DNA from 3 places in the Aerophototrophica crusticola genome. Region 1 is predicted to be linked to each of the others. Evidence: predicted binding sites of a transcription regulator. Region 1 holds the regulator's gene; each other region holds the start of a gene.
The links. The regulator LexA, encoded in region 1, represses DNA repair genes until DNA is damaged. The targets are predictions, from matches to a motif close to ATGTTCTANTTTGGTTC.
Positions count from the first base shown of each region.

Region 2: recA (recombinase RecA) is a predicted target of LexA. The motif match lies at 3,509-3,525, and genes of this name have one in related genera.
Region 3: HHL28_RS17100 (S24 family peptidase) is a predicted target of LexA. The motif match lies at 4,810-4,826, and genes of this name have one in related genera.

Region 1 covers NZ_CP051775.1:1,330,408-1,336,879, reverse strand. The annotation lists gene HHL28_RS06515 (hypothetical protein) at 1-473, shown strand, start outside; gene HHL28_RS06510 (molybdopterin molybdotransferase MoeA) at 470-1,669, shown strand; gene lexA (transcriptional repressor LexA) at 1,850-2,575, shown strand; gene HHL28_RS06500 (ComEC/Rec2 family competence protein) at 2,595-3,902, opposite strand; gene HHL28_RS06495 (DUF4131 domain-containing protein) at 3,824-4,729, opposite strand; gene gltX (glutamate--tRNA ligase) at 4,801-6,207, shown strand; gene gltA (citrate synthase) at 6,317-6,472, shown strand, end outside.
Region 2 covers NZ_CP051775.1:1,560,798-1,567,269, forward strand. The annotation lists gene alaS (alanine--tRNA ligase) at 1-1,876, opposite strand, end outside; gene recA (recombinase RecA) at 2,378-3,454, opposite strand; gene HHL28_RS07710 (hypothetical protein) at 3,848-4,396, shown strand; gene HHL28_RS18435 (ATP-binding protein) at 4,419-6,472, opposite strand, start outside.
Region 3 covers NZ_CP051775.1:3,478,592-3,485,063, forward strand. The annotation lists gene HHL28_RS17080 (hypothetical protein) at 1-1,425, opposite strand, end outside; gene HHL28_RS17085 (AEC family transporter) at 1,771-2,739, opposite strand; gene HHL28_RS17090 (tellurite resistance TerB family protein) at 2,907-3,350, shown strand; gene HHL28_RS17095 (hypothetical protein) at 3,649-3,954, opposite strand; gene HHL28_RS17100 (S24 family peptidase) at 4,064-4,717, opposite strand; gene HHL28_RS17105 (hypothetical protein) at 4,859-5,233, shown strand; gene HHL28_RS17110 (hypothetical protein) at 5,230-5,655, shown strand; gene HHL28_RS17115 (hypothetical protein) at 5,643-5,906, shown strand; partial or broken gene HHL28_RS18970 (portal protein) at 5,919-6,152, shown strand; gene HHL28_RS18975 (portal protein) at 6,115-6,472, shown strand, end outside.

The sequences.
Region 1 (6,472 bases):
CAATTCCGGAAGAAAGTTTTGCAATTGTAATAGATTTTTCCCAAACAAATAAATCTTGCTCCAAACAACTGGAAGAATTTTTGGTATCTTACATGCCAATCAATGGCCTAGTGCAGGCAATGCTGGATGCTGGATTGATGGCAAGAGAATTTGATTGTCCAATTATAAGCAAAATGTATGGCTCTGTGCCAGATTTTACATATATAAATGTCGAAACAAATTTGACTCAAATGGAAGCATCCGCATACAGAGAAATATACGTTTATAAAGATGGCCAGAAGGAAAACTTGAGATCGATTGTATATCCAATTTACCTTTCGAATAAGTTCCATCGCTTGTTCCGTTTCATATTCAAGAACTACTCCATTTCGCCCTTGAGTTGTGGCTATGATGACAGAGCCCTTGAAAACATCACGGAAAGTGAAGCCAAGTTTCTTCTTGGACTGATCGATGCGGTGGAGCCGCCCTTATGATTCCCGTCGCCGAGGCCCGCGCCCGCATCCTGGCCGGGGTAGTACCGCTCCCGGCGGAGCAGGTGGCGCTGACGGAGGCACTGGGGCGGGTGTTGGCGGAGGATGTGGCGGCGCGGCTGACCCACCCGCCGCTGGCGGTGTCCGCCATGGACGGCTGGGCGGTGCGGACGGCGGATATCCAGGCCCTGCCCGTGGAGCTTCGCCGCATCGGCAGCGCCCCGGCGGGCCAGCCCTTCCCCGGGACCCTGGGGCCGGGGGACGCCGTGCGCATCTTCACCGGCGGCGCCCTGCCGGACGGGGCCGACACGGTGGTGGTGCAGGAGGATTGCGACGATCTGGGCGAGTCCGTCCGGGTCAAGGACGGGTCCGGCCCGGGCCGCTGGGTCCGGCCGGCGGGGCAGGATTTCGCCGCCGGTGTCGTCGGTTTTAAGGCCGGGCGGCGGTTGGGGGTGCGGGACCTGTCCCTGGCGGCGGCCATGAACGTGCCCTGGCTGAAGGTGCGCCGCCGGCCGCGGGTCGCCATCCTGGCGACGGGGGATGAGATCGTCATGCCCGGCGATACCCTCGCCCCCGGCCAGATCGTCAGCTCCAACGCCCTGGCCATCGCCGCCCTGGTGAAGACCCTGGGCGGGGAGCCGCTGGACCTGGGCATCGCTAGGGACGAGGCCACCGCCCTGTCCCAGGCCCTGGACGGTGCCCGCGGGGCCGACCTGCTGGTCACCTGCGGCGGCGCGTCGGTGGGGGAGCATGATCTGGTGCGCAAGGTCCTGGGCGACCGGGGCCTGGACCTGGGTTTCTGGAAGATCGCCATGCGCCCGGGCAAGCCGCTGATGTTCGGCCGGCTGGACGGCATGCCGGTGCTGGGGCTGCCGGGCAACCCCGTCTCTTCCCTGGTCTGCGCCCTGCTGTTCCTGCGGCCCCTGCTGCTGGCCCTGCTGGGACTCCAGGCCGAGCCGCGCTTCATCCGCGCCGTGGCGGGCACGGACCTACCGGCCAATGACGGGCGGGAGGACTATTTGCGGGCCACCCTCGCCCCAGGCCCCGACGGCATGCCCGTCGCCACCCCCTTCCCCAAGCAGGACAGCGGCATGCTGAGCCGCCTCGCCTGGGCGGACGGGCTGGTCCTCCGCGCGCGCCACGCGCCCGCTGCCCCTGCCGGGACGGTTGTGGAAGTCCTGCCCCTGGACGACGTCTGATCCGAGTCTCAGGTCATAGGACCAGCTGCCGCACCGAATCGTCTTTGTCACGACTTCGACGTAATTCCCCGTCATACCTTGACGCAAATCGTGAACACACCTAGAACATATGCTTGACGTTCCGGGATTGTTCTATATCTTGTGGGACAGATAAGTCGGGGTACGACACCAGGGGGCGATATGCTCACGCGCAAGCAACAGGAACTGCTGCTCTTCATCAACACGCGCCTGAAGGACGGCGGCGTGTCCCCCTCTTTCGATGAGATGAAGGACGCGTTGGGCCTGAAGTCCAAATCCGGCATCCATCGTCTGATCACCGGGCTGGAGGAGCGGGGCTTCATCCGCCGCCTCGCCCACCGTGCCCGCGCGCTGGAGGTGGTGCGCCTGCCGGAGCAGTTGAGCCCCGGGGTGGTGACGCCCAAGGTGGCAGAGCCGGCGACCTCCCCGCGCTTCCGGCCCAACGTGATCGCCGGCAACTTCCGCGCCAACCTCACCGGCCGGGAGGCCAAGGGTGATACGGAGGCGGTGTCCCTGCCCCTCTATGGCCGCATCGCCGCGGGCTTGCCCATCGAGGCCATGCGCGACAACAGCAGCAGCATCGAGATTCCCGCCAGCATGCTGGGCGGCGGGGAGCACTATGCCCTGGAAGTGGCCGGCGACAGCATGGTGGAGGCCGGCATCCTGGACGGCGACACCGTAATCATCCAACGCTGCGACGGGGCCGACAACGGCACCATCATCGTCGCCCTGGTGGATGAGGCGGAGGTCACCCTGAAGCGCCTGCGCCGCAAGGGCAACTCCATCGCGCTGGAGCCCTGCAACCCGAACTATGAGACGCGGGTGTTCGGCGCCGACCGGGTCCGCGTCCAGGGCAAGCTGGTGGGCCTGCTGCGCCGCTACCACTGATCCCCTGCCCCACGTTCCCTCAGTTCCACGGCCGCGCCCCCGGGTGCGGCCGTACTGATTCCAGGGTCACCCGGCCGTCCTCACCGATGGACAAAGCATGGGCGCCACGCCGGGCGAGATCCAGGGCGTCAATCACAAGGGGGGCCGGACACTGCCGCGCTTCCAGCTTTGGCGCGATGACAAGGTCGGCGCGGCGGCAATCCTCCATCAGCGCCTCGGGACGCCACACCAGCGCGATGACTTTGCCGTTCCGGCGATATTGGCATCCAAGGCTGTCGCAACGAACGACCCCGTCTGATGTCCCTGCCTTGGGCCAAGCCTTCGGCTCTCCCTCCAGGCCATCCCGTTGCTGCCACTCCGCCGCCTCGAACCGGCCGGAGCGGCTACTGGAGAGCAGCAGCCCACCATCGGGCATCCGAAGCCCGACGAGGCTTCCGGAGTCGTTGATGCGCAGGTCCGGCTTTGGGGAGAGCGGGATCGCCAGGACGAACAGGGCGATCCCTGCCAACCCCGCCATGCGCCAGGGACGCAACCAGATCATCAGCCAAAGCCCACCGAACGTCACCGATGCCAAGGCCCAGACGGGCACCGCAGGCACCGTCAGCACCGCTCCCGGCAAGGCCGCCACGGCATGGGCCGTCCAGAGAATGAAGCGGATACCCCACCCCATCCCTTCCACGGCCCAGCCCTCGAGCCCGAGTGGCATGAGCAGATATGCCAGCAGGCCGCAGGGCATCACCCAGAAGCTGGTCACCGGCACCGCCAAAAGGTTTGCCAGCAAGCCGTAGTTGGCCACCTGCTGGAAATGGTAAAGGGCGAAGGGCATGGTTGCCGTGCCTGCCACCAAGGACGTCAGGCACACGCCGAAGACATAGAGCATCGCCTTCCGCAGCGGGCCGGCGCCCATCCGCCATGCGGCCATGCGCGGCTGGGCCCATTCATAGGCGGCGATCAGGGCAACAACGGCCCCGAATGACATCTGGAAACTCGGCCCCAGCATGGCGTCCGGCTGGAAAAGCAGTACTGCCGCCGCGGCCAAGGCCACGACCCGCATGGAGAACGGGTTTCGATCCGCCAAGACGGCCAGCAACATGACGCCGGTCATCAGGACGGAGCGCAGTGTCGGCACGGCCGCGCCCACCAGGGTCATGTAGGCCAGCACCGCCAACAGCGCCGCCACGGCCGCCCATTTCTTGATGGGGAAGCGGAGGGCGACGGGCTCGGCCAGGGCCAGCAGCGCCCGAAGGCTTAGAAACACCAAGCCGGCCACAAGCCCGATATGCAGGCCGGAGATGGACAAAAGGTGCTGAAGCCCCGACTCGCGCATGGCGACCAGATCGTCGGGGGGATCGCCCCTTGTTCACCCGTCAACAGGGCCGTCGTCACCGCGGCTTCCGCCCCCTCCAGCCGCATCCCCACCCGGTCGGCAATACCCAGGCGCGCCCCCTCCAGAAAGGCGCCGAACCGCCCGGTCCAGGTCAGCTGCGGGCCGGGCCGGGGCTCCACATGGCCCAGGGCGAAGCCGACGGCACCGATCCCCAAGAAATATGCGTGCCGACGGAAATCGTAGCCGCCGGGCTCAACCGGCGCCGGCGGCGGTTGCAGGACGGCGAAGACCCGGATGCGCTGGCCCGGGCTCGGCAACACGTCACCCGCCCGAAGCCGGACGCGGGCCCGGCCCGGTGTCGCTTCCCGTGCCAGTCCAGGGACGGAAAGCTCATCCAGGAGGACACGCGCCCCCTCGTCCAGGCGCTCCACATCCACCACGCGGCCTTCGATGCCGGAAGCTTCCAATTGCCCCTTGAGCACCGGTGCCGCCACCGACCAACTCCGCACCTGGGCACTGGTGAAGCCGAGGGCGCAGGCCAGCAGGGCCCCGGCGGCCAACCGACCCCAACCATCGGCCGCCCATGCCGCCCCGATCGCCGCAACCAATAGGACAAGGCCTGACCAGGCTGGCGGCTCTACCGGCAGGCTGAAATAGGCGCCGATCCCGACCCCGAGCATGACCGGCAACCACAGGGCCCAGCGCTGACGCTCCCGCGCCAGTGTGTCCGCCAGTCGGGCGCCGGTATCACGCAGCCGGAACAGAATCGGGTCCGCCCAGTCCGGGAGGCGGGGCCTATGGGCGTGCGAGCGCGTCACCTGGGTCATGCACGAGGGCTTCCGCTGTGCTAAACCAGCCTCCGCACACGCTATCACCTAACGACAAGATTGTGTCAGCCATGACCGTGGTCACCCGCTTCGCGCCCTCGCCCACCGGCTATCTCCATATCGGCGGTGGCCGAACGGCCTTGTTCAACTGGCTGTTCGCCAAGCGCCATGGCGGCAAGTTCCTGTTGCGGATTGAGGACACGGACCGCGCCCGCTCCACCCAGGCCGCGGTGGACGCCCTGCTGGACGGCTTGAGCTGGCTGGAGCTGAACTGGGACGGCGAGGCCGTCAGCCAGTTCGAACGCAAGGACCGCCATGCCGAGGTGGCGCGGGAGATGCTGGCCAACGGCCACGCCTATTACTGCTACGCGACGCCGGAAGAGCTGGAGGCGCTACGCGAGGAGCAGAAGGCGAAGGGCTTGCCCACCCGCTATGACGGCCGCTGGCGCGACCGCCACCCATCCGAGGCTCCGGCAGGGACCAAGCCGGTGATCCGGTTGAAAGCGCCCCAGGCGGGGGAGACGGTGGTCCATGACAAGGTCCAGGGCACCGTGACCGTGCAGAACACCCAGTTGGACGACATGATCCTGCTGCGCTCCGACGGCACGCCCACCTATCTGCTGGCGGTGGTGGTGGACGACCATGACATGGGTGTGACCCATGTGATCCGCGGCGACGACCATTTGACCAACACCTTCCGGCAGCTCCAGATCTACCACGCCATGGGCTGGACCCCGCCGGAGTTCGCGCACGTCCCCCTGATCCACGGGCCGGACGGGGCCAAGCTGTCCAAGCGCCACGGGGCACTGGCGATCGACGCCTACCGCGACATGGGTTTCCTGCCGGAGACCATGCGCAACTACCTGCTTCGGCTGGGCTGGGGACATGGCGATGACGAGATCATCAGCACCGCCCAGGCCATCGAGTGGTTCAACCTTGAGGGCATCGGCCGCTCGCCGTCGCGACTTGATTTCGCGAAGATGGAGAACCTGAACGCCCACTATATCCGAGAGGCGGAGGACACCCGGCTGGTGGCCCTGACCACGCCCTTTGTGGAGCAGAAGCTGGGCCGCGCGCTGATTGAGGCGGAGAGGGACCGGTTCCTGCGCTCCATCCCTGGCTTCAAGCCGCGGGTGAAGACCCTGGTGGAGCTGGCCGACGGGGCCCTGTTCCTGTTCCGCGCCCGGCCCCTGCCGCTGGACGAAAAGGCCGCCGCCCAGCTCAACGCCGAGGCCCGGGGCCAGCTCGCCACCCTGGCGGAGAAGTTTGCTGGCCTGAACGATTGGACCGCCGCAGCCGTGGAGCAGGTGGTGCGCGACTTCGCCGAGGCGGGCGGGTTGAAGCTGGGCAAGGTGGCCCAGCCGCTTCGCGCGGCGCTTACCGGCAGCACAGTCTCCCCGCCGATCTTCGAGGTCGCGGAAATCCTTGGAAAGGACGAGACATTGTCGCGCATGGAAGATGTCAAGAACGGTCCTTAAAATGGTGCAGCTGCGTTGCCAACGGTGCGACGCAGCACTACACTCCGCCCGCTTTTGAAGAACCCCCTGGGGCCCGGCCCCGCGACCCGATGCTTGAGGACGTGCCGACATGAGCCAGACGACGGCAAACCCCGCTGACACGGTGACCCTGACCGACAACCGAACCGGCAAGACCTTCACCCTGCCGATCCAGCACGGCTCCACCGGGCCGGCCGTCATGGACATCCGCAAGCTCTATGCAGAGACGGGCTGCTTCACCTACGAC
Region 2 (6,472 bases), 230 kb from region 1:
GGCGGATGCGGCGGTTCACCTCCGCTTCCACCGCGGCGACGTCGGCGGCGGACAGGGGCGTGGGCTGGCTGATGTCGAAGCGCAACCGCTCCGGCGCCACCAAGGAGCCCTTCTGGGTCACATGCTCGCCCATGCGGCGGCGCAGCGCCTCGTGCAGCAGGTGGGTGGCGGAGTGGTTGGCGCGGATGGCGCCGCGGCGCTCCGTCTCCACCCGCATCTCCACCACGTCGCCGACCTTCAGCGTGCCCTTGCCCACGGTGCCCAGGTGGGCCCAGACGGCGCCGAGCTTCTTCTGCGTGTCCCTGACCGCGAACTCCGCCCCGGTGGGGGTGAACATGATGCCGCTGTCGCCCACCTGGCCGCCGGACTCGCCATAGAAGGGCGTCTGGTTGACGACAACCATCACCTCCTGGCCCGCGGCGGCCTGCTCCAGCCGGCTGCCGTCGGCGGCCAGGATGGCGCGCACCTCACCCTCCGCCACCTCCGTGTCGTAGCCCAGGAACTCGGTGGCCCCCAGCTCGTCCTTCAGCTCGAACCAGACCCGCTCGGTGGCGGCCTCGCCAGAGCCGGCCCAGGCGGCGCGGGCCTTCCGGCGCTGCTCCTCCATGGCGGCGTTGAAGCCGTCCGTGTCCACCCCGCGGCCGCGGGTGCGCAGCACGTCCTGGGTCAGGTCCAGGGGGAAGCCGAAGGTGTCGTACAGGGTAAAGGCGACCTGCCCCGGCAGGGCCTGCCCTTCGCCCAGCTTGCCCTCCTCCTCGGTCAGCAGCTTCAGGCCGCGGTCCAGGGTCTGCTTGAACCGGGTCTCCTCCAGCCGCAGCGTCTCGGTGATCAGGGCCTGGGCGCGCTGCAGCTCGGTATAGTGGCCGCCCATCTCCCGCACCAGGGCGGGGACCAGCCGGTGCATCACCGGGTCCTTGGCGCCCAGCATGTGGGCATGGCGCATGGCGCGGCGCATGATCCGGCGCAGCACATAGCCGCGCCCCTCGTTCGACGGCAGCACCCCGTCCGCCACCAGGAACGACGTGGCGCGGAGGTGGTCGGCAATCACTCGGTGGCTGACCGCGTGGGGGCCGTCCGGGCTGGTGTTGGTCGCATCGGCGGAGGCCAGGATCAGCGACCGCAGCAGGTCCGTATCATAGTTGTCGTGCACGCCCTGGAGCACGGCGGCCAGCCGCTCCATGCCCATGCCCGTGTCGATGCTGGGCTTCGGCAGCGGCACCCGCTCCCCGCCGGGGAGTTGCTCATACTGCATGAAGACCAGGTTCCAGATCTCGATGAACCGGTCGCCGTCCTGTTCGGCGCTGCCCGGGGGGCCGCCGGGGATGTGGGAACCATGGTCGAAGAAGATCTCCGAGCAGGGGCCGCAGGGGCCCGTGTCACCCATCATCCAGAAATTGTCCGACGTGGGGATGCGGATGATCTTGTCGTCGCCGAGGCCGGCCACCTTCTTCCAGAGGTCCGCCGCCTCATCGTCCGTGTGGAAGACGGTGACGCAGAGCCGCTCCTTCGGCAGGCCGAATTCCTTCGTGATCAGGGTCCAGGCCAGCTCGATGGCGTCGGCCTTGAAGTAGTCGCCGAAGCTGAAGTTGCCCAGCATCTCGAAGAAGGTGTGGTGCCGGGCCGTGTAGCCCACATTGTCCAGGTCGTTGTGCTTGCCGCCGGCGCGGACGCACTTCTGCGACGTGGTGGCGCGGCTGTAGGGCCGCGTCTCCTGGCCCGTGAAGACGTTCTTGAACTGCACCATGCCCGCGTTGGTGAACATCAACGTCGGGTCGTTGCGCGGCACCAGGGGCGAGCTGTCCACGACGGCGTGGCCGTTCTTGCCGAAGAAGCCGAGGAAGCTGGAGCGGATCTCGTTGATGGTCTTCTTGGACATGGGGCCACGGGCTCGTGTTCAACGGGTGCGATGGGGAACGGGTTGTACCGTGGGGATGTGGCGACTGTCCACGGGGCAGCACAGGGGCGACGGGAACGGAGGGGGCCTTGCGGCGGTTTCCCGCGGTCCGACCAAGCCAGGGGAGCAACCTGATGCCCAATGACAATGGCCCCCGGCGCGAGTCCCCGCCAAGGAGGGGTGGAAGGGTGCCGTCTACCAGGTCCCCTCAGCCGGCCTCGGCTCCCGCTACCCGCCCATCGGCCGGCACATCCTGTACACGCTGCTGACCATCGGGGTGGCGGTGTTGCTGGCGTTGCTGCTGATCTGAGCCGGTCGGTGCGCGGCATTGCATTTCGCAAAACACCGTCCATTCCGTTGCTGATTGCAGTGCTTCCGGCAAAAGCTGCGCAGGCAAGAGGCCCCCAGCTGTCCCTGGAACAGCAAAAGGGGCGCGACCCCCGAAGGATCGCGCCCCTTCCGAATCCCAATCACACCCGGCGGTCAGTCTGGGCTGCTGGCGTCCGCGTCGGCTTCCGGCGTGCCCATCATGGCGCCGGCGACGATGCCCGCGTTGGAGCGGATCTTCTGCTCGATGGCGTCCGCCGCGGCGGGGTTGTTGCGCAGGTAGGCCTTGGCGTTCTCCCGGCCCTGGCCGATGCGCGTCCCGTCATAGCTGAACCAGGCGCCGGACTTCTCCACCACGCCGGCCTGGATGCCGAGGTCGAGCAGCTCGCCCACCTTGGACACGCCCTCGCCATACATGATGTCGAATTCCACCACCCGGAACGGCGGGGCCATCTTGTTCTTCACCACCTTCACGCGGGTCTGGTTGCCCACCACCGTGTCGCGGTCCTTGATGGCCCCGATGCGGCGGATGTCCAGGCGGACGGAGGCGTAGAACTTCAGCGCGTTGCCGCCGGTCGTCGTCTCGGGGTTGCCGAACATGACGCCGATCTTCAGGCGGATCTGGTTGATGAAGATCACCAGGCAGCGGGACTTGCTGATGGAGCTGGTCAGCTTGCGCAGGGCCTGGCTCATCAGGCGGGCGTGCAGGCCGACATGGCTGTCGCCCATCTCACCCTCCAACTCGGCCCGCGGCACCAGGGCCGCCACCGAGTCCACCACCAGCACGTCGATGGCGCCGGAGCGCACCAGCGTGTCGGCGATCTCCAGCGCCTGCTCACCGGCGTCGGGCTGGGAGATCAGCAGCTCGTCCACGTTCACGCCCAGCTTGCGGGCATAGGACGGGTCCAGCGCGTGCTCCGCGTCCACGAAGGCGCAGGTGCCGCCGTTCCGCTGGGCCTGGGCGATGGCGTGCAGCGCCAGCGTCGTCTTGCCCGAGCTTTCCGGCCCGTAGATCTCGATGATGCGGCCCCGCGGCAGGCCACCGATGCCCAGCGCGATGTCCAGGCCCAGCGAGCCGGTGGAGACGACCTCGGTCTCGGTCGCCGCCTCCCGGGCGCCGAGCTTCATGATCGAGCCTTTGCCAAACGCACGTTCGATCTGGCCCAGAGCCGCGTCGAGGGCTTTCTGCTTGTCCATTGGGGTCTCAACAAGACGGAGTGGGGCTGCCGACATATCCCTGTCCCTTTCCTTCTCGCACGGCTGCGGGGTGCGTTCAACTGAACCTGAATGTACCCGTTCCGTTCTTGCCCGCCAAGGGGAAATGTTTCTGATCTGTTCTCATTCAGGGCGACAGAACAGCGATAAGGGGGGAACGGAACGGCGGGTCGGGGGTCCCGCCGGAGGGCCCTGGCACCCTGGCCGAGGGGGGGAGTGGCCGGGCGCCCGGCCGGCTCCGGCGGGGAGCCCTCATATGGGCGACTCGGGTCGTTGGACAAGGGTCCGCGGCCCCTTTCCGGCTACCCCGGAGCCGTCCTTTCCCTGCCATCGTTCTGCCATGGCATGCCCCCAGCTTGGGGACATACGGGTATCCCGGCGTGGATGCCCGGGTGAACGGAGGAACTCGCGATGGGCACCCTTTTCCGTGGCGCGGCCCTGGCCCTGGTGGGCGGCACCCTGTTGCTGGGCGGCACGGCCGCCCCGGCCTTCGCCGACGATGACGGCCGGCACTGGCGCAAGCACCAGGGCTGGCGGCATGACCACGGCCACCGCTGGGACCGGGATGACCGCAGGTGGGACCGCCGCGACCGGCACTGGGACCGGCGCCACCACCATCACCACCACCGCGGCCGGGACGTCTATATCTATGAACGCAGGCGCGGCGGTGACACGGGCCTCGCCTTCGGCCTCGGCGCCATCACCGGCCTCGCCGCCGGCGCCCTGCTGGCGGCCCCGCCGGCCTATGCCGCCCCGCCCCCGCCGGTCACCTACTACACCCCGCCCCCGCCGGTGACCTATGGGCAGCAGGCGCCCATCTACGCCGCCCCCACCGGGCGGCAGAGCGCCGACGGCCATTGCCGGGAATACCAGACCCAGGTCCGCGTGAACGGCCGGCTGGAGCCGGCCTACGGCACCGCCTGCCTGCAACCGGACGGGTCCTGGCGCACGGTGGACTGAACCAGCGTCGGCGGGCGGTGCCTCACTCCCCGCCGATGACTTCCTTCACCTTGCTGGCGAGTTGCTTGAGGCTGAAAGGCTTGGGCAGGAACTCCACCCGCATGCCGTCGCCCACCTGGGCGCGGAAGCGTTCCTCCGCATAGCCGGAGATGAAGATCACCTTGAGGTCCGGCCGGAACTCCTGCACGTGTCGGATCATGGTGGGGCCGTCCATCTGGGGCATGACCACGTCGGTGACGATCAGGTCCACCACCGGCCCGTCCTGCCGCTTCAGGATTTCCAGGGCGGACTCGCCGCTCTTGGCCTCCAGCACGTGGTATCCCTTGTTGCGCAGGGCCCGGGCGCCGAACACGCGCACCGCGTCCTCGTCCTCCACCAGCAGGATGGTGCCCATGCCGGTCAGGTCGGCCACCTTTTCCTTCGCCTCCGCCGGCAGGGCCGTCGCGGCCCCCGTCTCCTGGAATCGGGGCAGGTAGATGGAGAACTTGGCCCCCTCCCCCGGCGCCGAATCGACGAAGACGAAGCCGCCCGTCTGCCGCACGATGCCATAGACCGTGGACAGGCCCAGCCCGGTGCCGGACCCGATCTCCTTCGTGCTGAAGAAGGGCTCGAAGATACGCTGCAGGTTCTCCTTCGGGATGCCGCAGCCGGTGTCGATCACCTCGACCACCACATAGTCGCCGGGCTGCATCTCCTCCGTGTCGCGGCGCACGGGCACGGGCGTGGAGAAATTGGAGGTGACGATGGTCAGCCGGCCGCCGGCCCCGGCCATTGCGTCGCGGGCATTCACCACCAGGTTGATGATCACCTGCTCCAACTGGCCCTGGTCCACCTTGACGAGGCCAAGGTCCCGGCCGTGAATCATCCGGAACTCGATGTTCTCACCGATCAGGCGGCGCAGCAGGTTGGACAGCTCCGCCAGCACGTCGGTGATGTTCAGCACCCGGGGCTGCAAGGTCTGCTGCCTTGAGAATGCCAGCAACTGCCGCACCAGGTTGGCGGCGCGGTTTGCGTTCTGCTTGATCTGCATGATGTCGGTGAAGCTGTGGTCGCCCGGCTTGTGCCGCAGCAGCAGCAGGTCGCAGAAGCCGATCATGGCGGTCAGCAGGTTGTTGAAGTCGTGCGCCACGCCGCCGGCGAGCTGGCCGATGGCCTGCATCTTCTGCGACTGGACGAACTGCGCCTCCAGGTTCTTCTGGGTGGTCATGTCCACCATGTGCAGGATCAGGGCCCGGCCGCCACCCTCCGTCTCCACCCTGCGGGCATAGACATGCACCGCGGGCGAGGAGCCGCCCCGCAGCCGCGCCTCCACCGGCGCGCTGCCGTCCGCGCCGTCCAGCACGGCGGCCAGATGGGCCAGGAACCCCGCCCGCTGGTCCCGCTGGAACAGCAGCCCCACGGCCTTGCCCTGCACGTCCGCCAGCGGGGCCGCCACCAGGGACAGGAAGGTGGCGTTGCACTCCTCCAGCTTCAGCTCGGCGTTCACCTGGGCGATGCCGATGGGGGCGTAATCGAAGAAGCGCTGGAAGCGTTGCTCCACCCGCTCCAACGCCTGCACCAGGGCCGGGTCGGGGACCGGGGGCGGCACCAGCCCCACCACGCTCCAGCCGCCGTCAGCCCCGTCCAGCAGCCGAACGGTCGGCAGCGCGGCCCCCTGCCCCTGGATGAGGCTTTCCAGCGTCTTGCCGACATTGGCGATGTCCAGGGCGTCCTTGCCCAGCAGGTGTGCCAGGGTGGGGTTTGCCGCCCACACGACACCGCCCGAATCGACCAGGGCGAGGCCGAGGGGCGTCTCATCCGCCAGCAATGGCGGTGGAGACGAGGCAGCCGCATCGCCCGCCGACAGCTGCACGCCCCCCGCCGGCGGCGGTTCCGCCGGGGCCGGCAGGGCCTGCCAGACCACATGGCCCGGGCAGGCCGACAGCGGCTTGGCGCTGACCAGCATCCGGCGCTCCCCCTTGGCTTCGCGGAAGGAGAGTGTCGCGCTTGCCGCGCGCCCTTCCCGCGCCGCCAGTTCCAGGCGGCGGATTTCCAGCCGCGCCTCCGGCCCGGCCGCCGCCTCGGCGAGGGCTTCCG
Region 3 (6,472 bases), 1.5 Mb from region 1:
CTTGTCGAACAATTGCAGGCCGGTTTGTTGCCCCCGCCAGTTCAAGGCAAATGCCCGGTTGAACGGCGACAAACCTTTTGTCTCATCAATCTCCACCCTCGAGAGATTGTATACGAAACACCGATTCTTATCCTTGCTCTTCGCCTCGAGGATGGAAGGTTCCAGTTTTTGGAGGAGGCTCAGTGAATCTTTGAGTTCAAGCTGGAAATCATCCACGATCCTCTGCGCGATCTTCGTCGCCTTGCCGTCAAGAGCCTCCTGAACTTTGGACCGATAATGGTACCAAGCCGGAAAAACGACGAAGGTGGCGACGACCACGCAAAGGCTCAGGGCGACCAAGATGGGATCGGCGCGCATCAGGCGCTCGTTCGGGTTGATGAGGGCAATCTTCAAGAATGGCCAAGACGCCAGCAAGAGGATGAAGCCGAAGACAAGCGGGATCGCATAGGACAGGCGTAGGCGGGCCGCCTCAAACTGGAACTCGTTTTCGGGCAGCAGGCCTAGGACATAGATGTCGCGGACGATCTCCGCGGCATTATTGTTGGACCGGACCTGTGCGGGCATCGACAAGCTGTGGGGGATCATGACGTAGCGGTAGCGCACGCCGCCCACCTCGACGCTGTCGCGTGTCACGAACGCCTTAGGATCGGGTTCCTCTTTGCCCAGGGACACTTGGTTGAAGCCGTGCGCGGCCAGCATCCTTGTGGCCAAGGCCGGCGTCATGACCGAGGTCGATCTTCCCCGCGAGATACTGCCGAGATGGTTTCCCTGCAGGTCTATCACGATTACCGAGTCAAAAAATTCAGACGCGTAGCCCGTGTCCAGCATGTCGCTGAGCTTGAGGATAAAATTTATCTTTGCGCTATGAGCGCCTACGCCGGTGCTAATCAGTTCATTGATTTTCCCGTCAAGTTCTTCTTGATCAGCGATATCCTCCCTCCATGCTGAAACTACCTTCTTGTCAAGCAAGCGAACCCTCTCCTGGGGGATTGGGAACTTGAAGTGCGCCTCTGCTGGCGGCAGGGCCCCGTCTTCGGCTAATATTGCATTCCTGTACTGGCGCGACTGCAGGAGGAGACCGACCGTCGACCAAGCCTGGACCTGGTTTTCCAGGGGGATCTGCGGGCGTTGGGCCAGGGAAACCAGTGGGACAGGAAAATCGGGCTTGGCAAAGCCGGTGAGCATGAAGGGTTCACTGACTAGGTTGTTGGGCGCCAGGAACACGCCGATACGGTTTATCACCTCCCGCTGGGCGACAATGCCCTCCTCCAGGTCACGCATCATGTCGGCAAGGGCGGCCAGGTTCCGCTCCCGCACGCTCTTTGTCCGCTGCTCGAGCAGCATCAGGTAGCCAACGGCCATGCCGGCCGCGACAAGGACGACCGACAGCGTGTAGGCCAGGAGGTGGACGAGCGGACGCTTCATGGCGGCCCCTGGTATGGCGAGGCTGGGCGCCATGGAATGGGCGGCCAGCCTCACTGAAGACGTTCTTCACAGGTCGTTATTTCCGGCTCTTCTCTTTCAGCGAGAGGAAGGATATGACTTTAGTCATGTATCGTTAAGTTATATCCGGCGCTAGCGCGAAAGAACTTGAAATGCAACTTTCTGGCTGAGATCGCCGTGTTCATTAGCCCGGTCTGATCGCATAGGTTCGGGGCAAGACGAACTACCGGATAGATCGTCAATAGGATGGATAATTCCAACCTCAGGCGACAAGCTGCCGGTTCTGCGCGCGGCGGGGATTGTTGCTCCAGACGGGCCGCCCGCCCCTCACGGCGGCGGCAACGGCAGCAGCAGCACCAGCAGCGCCGACAGGGTCGCCACCGACAGGACCGTGCTGGCCAGGATGACGGTGGAAGTGCGCTCCACCCCCGTGCCGTAGCGCTGGGCGACGACGAAGGTCAGGGCCCCCGTGGGCAGGGCGGACAGGATCACGCAGGCCCCGGCCCAGAAGGGCGGCAGGGGGAACAGGGTGGTGACCAGCAGCCAGGCCAGGGCCGGCTGCACCAGCAGCTTCAGCAGGCAGGCGATGGCGAGGCCGGCCGTCCCCCGCCCGTCCGCGGCGGCGAGGCGCAGGGGCCGGCCGGCCAGGAACAGGCCGATGGCGAACAGGGCGCAGGGGCCGGCGGCGCTGCCCATCAGGTCGCCGAAGGTGACCAGCGGGCGGGGCAAGGGCAGGCCGGCCGCGGAGACCACGGCCCCCAGCAGGGGCGCCATGACCAGCGGGTTGCGCGACAGGGCCTTGAGCACCTGGAGCAACGCCCCGCCCATGCCCCGGCCCTTGGCGCGGGACAGCTCGATCGCCACCACCGCCACGCCGATCACCAGGCTGGACACCAGCACCGTGGACAGGATGGCCGGGGCCAGCCCCTGCGGCCCGAAGGCGGCCAGGAACAGGGGCACGCCCATATAGCCCACGTTGCTGAACCCGGCGTTCAGGGCGTGCTGGGTCAGGGTCGCCGTGTCGGCCCGCGGGTCCAGAACCTTCTCCGCCACGCAGGCCAGAAGCGCCGTCACGCCCAGGGCGGCCAGGAAGGCGGCGATGAAGGGGGCGTTCAGCACGTCGCCCAGCGGGTTGCGGGCCATTCCCAAGAACAGCACCGGCGGCAGGGCGAACCAATAGACGAAGGTATTCAGCGCCCCTGCCGCCTCCCCGCCCAACAGCCTAGCGCGCCCGGCCAGCCAGCCGCAGGCCATGATGGCGAAGACGGGCAGGGCGACGTCGACGACGGCAAACATTCGTTCCGGGCTTGTGGCGGACAGGTCGAGCGACGCTATGGGAGGACGCGCGGGCTGGCAATGGCTTGGCCGCAAGGGTCCCCTGTCCGCGGCGCGGGCACCGGTCCCGCGCCATCTGGCCGCAGCAGGGGTTTCATGAGGATCGTCGCCAACTTAGGTCTATGCTGATGCACGTACTGAAGAACGACCACCAGGGACGGGACATGATCGACCACCACCGCGCGCTGATCTACACAATGGTCCTCGCCTCCGCCTCCGACGGGGACATGACCGACAACGAGCTGCACACGATCAGCGAGAATGTCCGCTTCCTGCCCGCCTTCCGCGGCTTCGACGTGGAAGAGCTGACGGAGGTCGCCACCGAGTGCACCGAGCTGCTGGGCGACCCGGAAGGGCTGGAGAAGACCCTGGCCGCCATCAAGCTGTCCCTGACCAAGTCGCTGCGGGAGACCGCCTACATGCTGGCCTGCGAGGTGGTCGCCTCCGACGCCCGCGCCAGCCAGGAGGAGCTGCGCATGCTGGAGCTGATCCGCCACGGCCTGGACATCGACCGCCTGACCGCCGCCGCCCTGGAACGCGGCGCCCGGGCGCGGCACGTGACGGGGGGGTGACCGGCTGGAGGTGAGGGACTAACGTGGCGGATGGATTCGGGCACGGATGAACGGGATGATGTCCGGATGGGCACGGATGTCTTTTGTGCCCGATGTTGAGCCATCAACATCCACGAACACGCACAATACACTCACGGACACGCACAAGGAATTTTGTTGCGGCTTCGCCGCGTCTTCAGCGCCGCAGGCATCTTCCTTTTTGTGAATGTTCGTGCATGCCTGGTGCGTGTCCGTGAATGTTCCCGGCCCGACCTTCGTGACTATCGTCCATCCGAGACCATCCGGCCTTCATCCGGGTTCATCCGTGCCCAAGTCCTTCCGCCACGCCAGCCACCGCCCGCCCCCGGGCCATCGCGAGCCTCACCACAAGGCGGCTTAGCCAGGCGTCCCCCAGCACTGCCGCCCCCGGCAGGTCGGACCGGCGGCGGCTGATGGCCAGGCGCGACTCGGCACAGCGTCGGGCCGCGGCGCGGCGGGTGCCGTCCTTCAGCCCGTCCACCCATGCCGCCCGGCCTCCGGCGCGCAGGGCGGCAACCGCCTCCCGCGGGGCGGGGCCGTCGTAACGGGCTTCAAGCTGGGCCAACAGGTCTGGGGAAACGGGCATGGCGCGACTCCGGCCGGGGAAGCCCCAGGCTGGCGAGGTCGCGCTGACCTGTCAAGGAATATTAACCTAGGAGAGTCAGGCCGACTCGGGGATTCCCGCCCCACAACCCCTACTGGCTGGCCCACATGATGCGGGCGATCCAGGCGATTTCCGGCATGGTCAGGCTGCGGTCCGGGTGGGCGCGGTTCAGGGAGATCAGCTCCACCTTCGTGGCGGTCTGGCGGGCCAGCTGCTTGGCCATCACCTCACCCCCCTTGGTGCGGACCACCACCCGGTCACCCTTGCGCAGGGACGCGGTGGGGGAAACGATGATGATGTCGCCGTCGCGATAAACCGGCTCCATGCTGTCGCCAGACACTTCCAGCGCATAGGCGTGCGGGTCGGCCATCTGGGGGAACTCCAGCTCATCCCAGCCATTGCCCACGGGATAGCCGGCATCGTCGAAATAGCCCTCGTTGCCGGCCTGGGCATAGCCGATCACCGGCACCCGCTGCAGGGCGCCCGCCATCCCGGCCCCGGCGGCCCCGGCCACCCCGTCCCCGGTCAGCGACACGAACTCCGTGAAGCTGCTGCCCGTTGCCTCCAGCACCTTGGCGATGCTCTCGGTGCTGGGCCAGCGCAGCTTGCCGTCCGGCGTCGTCCGCTTGGACTTGTTGAAGGTGGTGGGGTCCAGCCCGCCGCGCTTGGCGAGGCCGGATGCTGAGAGGCCATGCCGCTGCGCCAGCCGGTCGATGGCCCGCCATATGTCTGCGTGCTTGAGCATGGGAGATTTATCCCAGAAACGTTGCGGCCTGTCCCTAGGATCGTTTTCACAAATCTGTTGACATAGGAAAACTATCGCGCATAGCATCCCCCTAGTTCTGCTTTTGTTCCCTGTCGATGCTATGACTGCCTAGGATCGCCCATGCCAAGCCTGCACAGCAACGCCCCCCTGGCCCCACCCCCGCCGCCCCGGGCGGAGGTCCCCTTCGCCTCGGTCGAGGAAGCCTGGTTCTGGTTCGTGGAGGCCCAGGCCGCCCGGCAGGAAGGGGCCCGCATCCGCGCCGGCCTCGCCCTGCTGCCCCGCCCGTGCGAGCCGCTGGACATCCTGCGCGTGGTGGACCGGCTGTACCGGCAGCGCCGGCTGCTGCGAGACCATTTGCTGGTCCTTGCCCGCCATGGCCGCCGCCACATGGCCCCCGACCCCACCCGCCGGCATGAGGCCCGCGACGCCACCCTGTGGCGGGAGGCGCTGGACCGGCTGGAGCCGGTGCTGAAGGCGAAAGGCATTGTCCAATGAAACCCGCCCCCCTCTTCGACCCGCCCGACCGGGAGGGGCGGCCCGCCCTGGTCGTGTTCTGCGACGGGGTGGAGCTGTGGTGGCTGCGCTTCCTGAAGCCCGGCTTCCGCCATGTCTTCGTCGCCGTGCGCGACGGGGGCGTCTGGGTCACCGTGGACCCCCTGTCGCCCCACACGGAGGTGGCGGTCCAGCCCGTGGACCCGGCCTTCGACCTGGCCGGCTGGTTCCGCGCCCGCGGCCATGTGGTGGTGGAGACGGTGGCCCGCCGGCGCCGCGACCCCGCCCCCTTGGCCCCCTTCACCTGCGTGGAGGCGGTGAAGCGCGTGCTGGGCCTGCCCGACCGCGGCGTGCTCACCCCCTGGCAACTCTTTCGCCGCTTAACCGCTGACCGCCGAAACGGAGGTTCCGCATGGCCCGCCTGATCGCCCCCGCCACGCCGCGCAGCGTGGCACCCACCCCCGCGCCGGCGCCATCTCCCGGCCCGGCGGCCTTCGTCCCCGCCCTGCCGCCCAGCGACACCCCCCTGGGCGACGACCCCGCCCAGCCCAGCGCGGGGGAACGCAGCCTGCTGCGCCGCGGGCTGGGGCGGGCCGGGACGGTGCTGACCAGTTGGCGGGGCGTGCTGGCCCCCGGCAGCCTCGCCCCGCGCCGCAAGAGCCTGTTGGGGGAATGAGCCATGGTTGAGATGACGATCCCCCAGGCCGGCCCCGACCTGGCCGCCGCCGCGCTGCTGGAACGCTATGCCGCCGCCCGCGCCCGCCGCGCGGCCTGGGAACCGCTCTGGCAGGATTGCTACGCCCATGTCCTGCCGCAGAACGCCCTGTTCACCGGCGCCTCCCGGTCCACGGACCCCACCAGCCGCCAGAACGACCGGCTGTTCGATGCCACTGCCGCCGACGCGGCCGACCAGCTCGCCGCCAGCCTGCTGGCCCAGCTCACCCCGCCCTGGTCCCGCTGGGCCGGCCTCGCCCCGGGCCCGACCTGGAGGGGGAGGCCCGCGCCGCCGTCGCCCCCTGCTGGAAGGGGCGGGCGCCACGCTCCAGGCCCACCTGGACCGCTCCAACTTCGCGGTGGAGATGCACCAGGCCTTCCTGGACGTGGCCACCGGCGGCACCGGCTGCCTGCTGGTGGAGGAGGCACCGCCCGGCGGCCCCAGCGCCCTGCGCTTTACCGCCGTGCCCCTGTCCGACCTGGTACTGGAGGAAGGCGCCGACGGAAGGCTGGACACGGTGTTCCGGC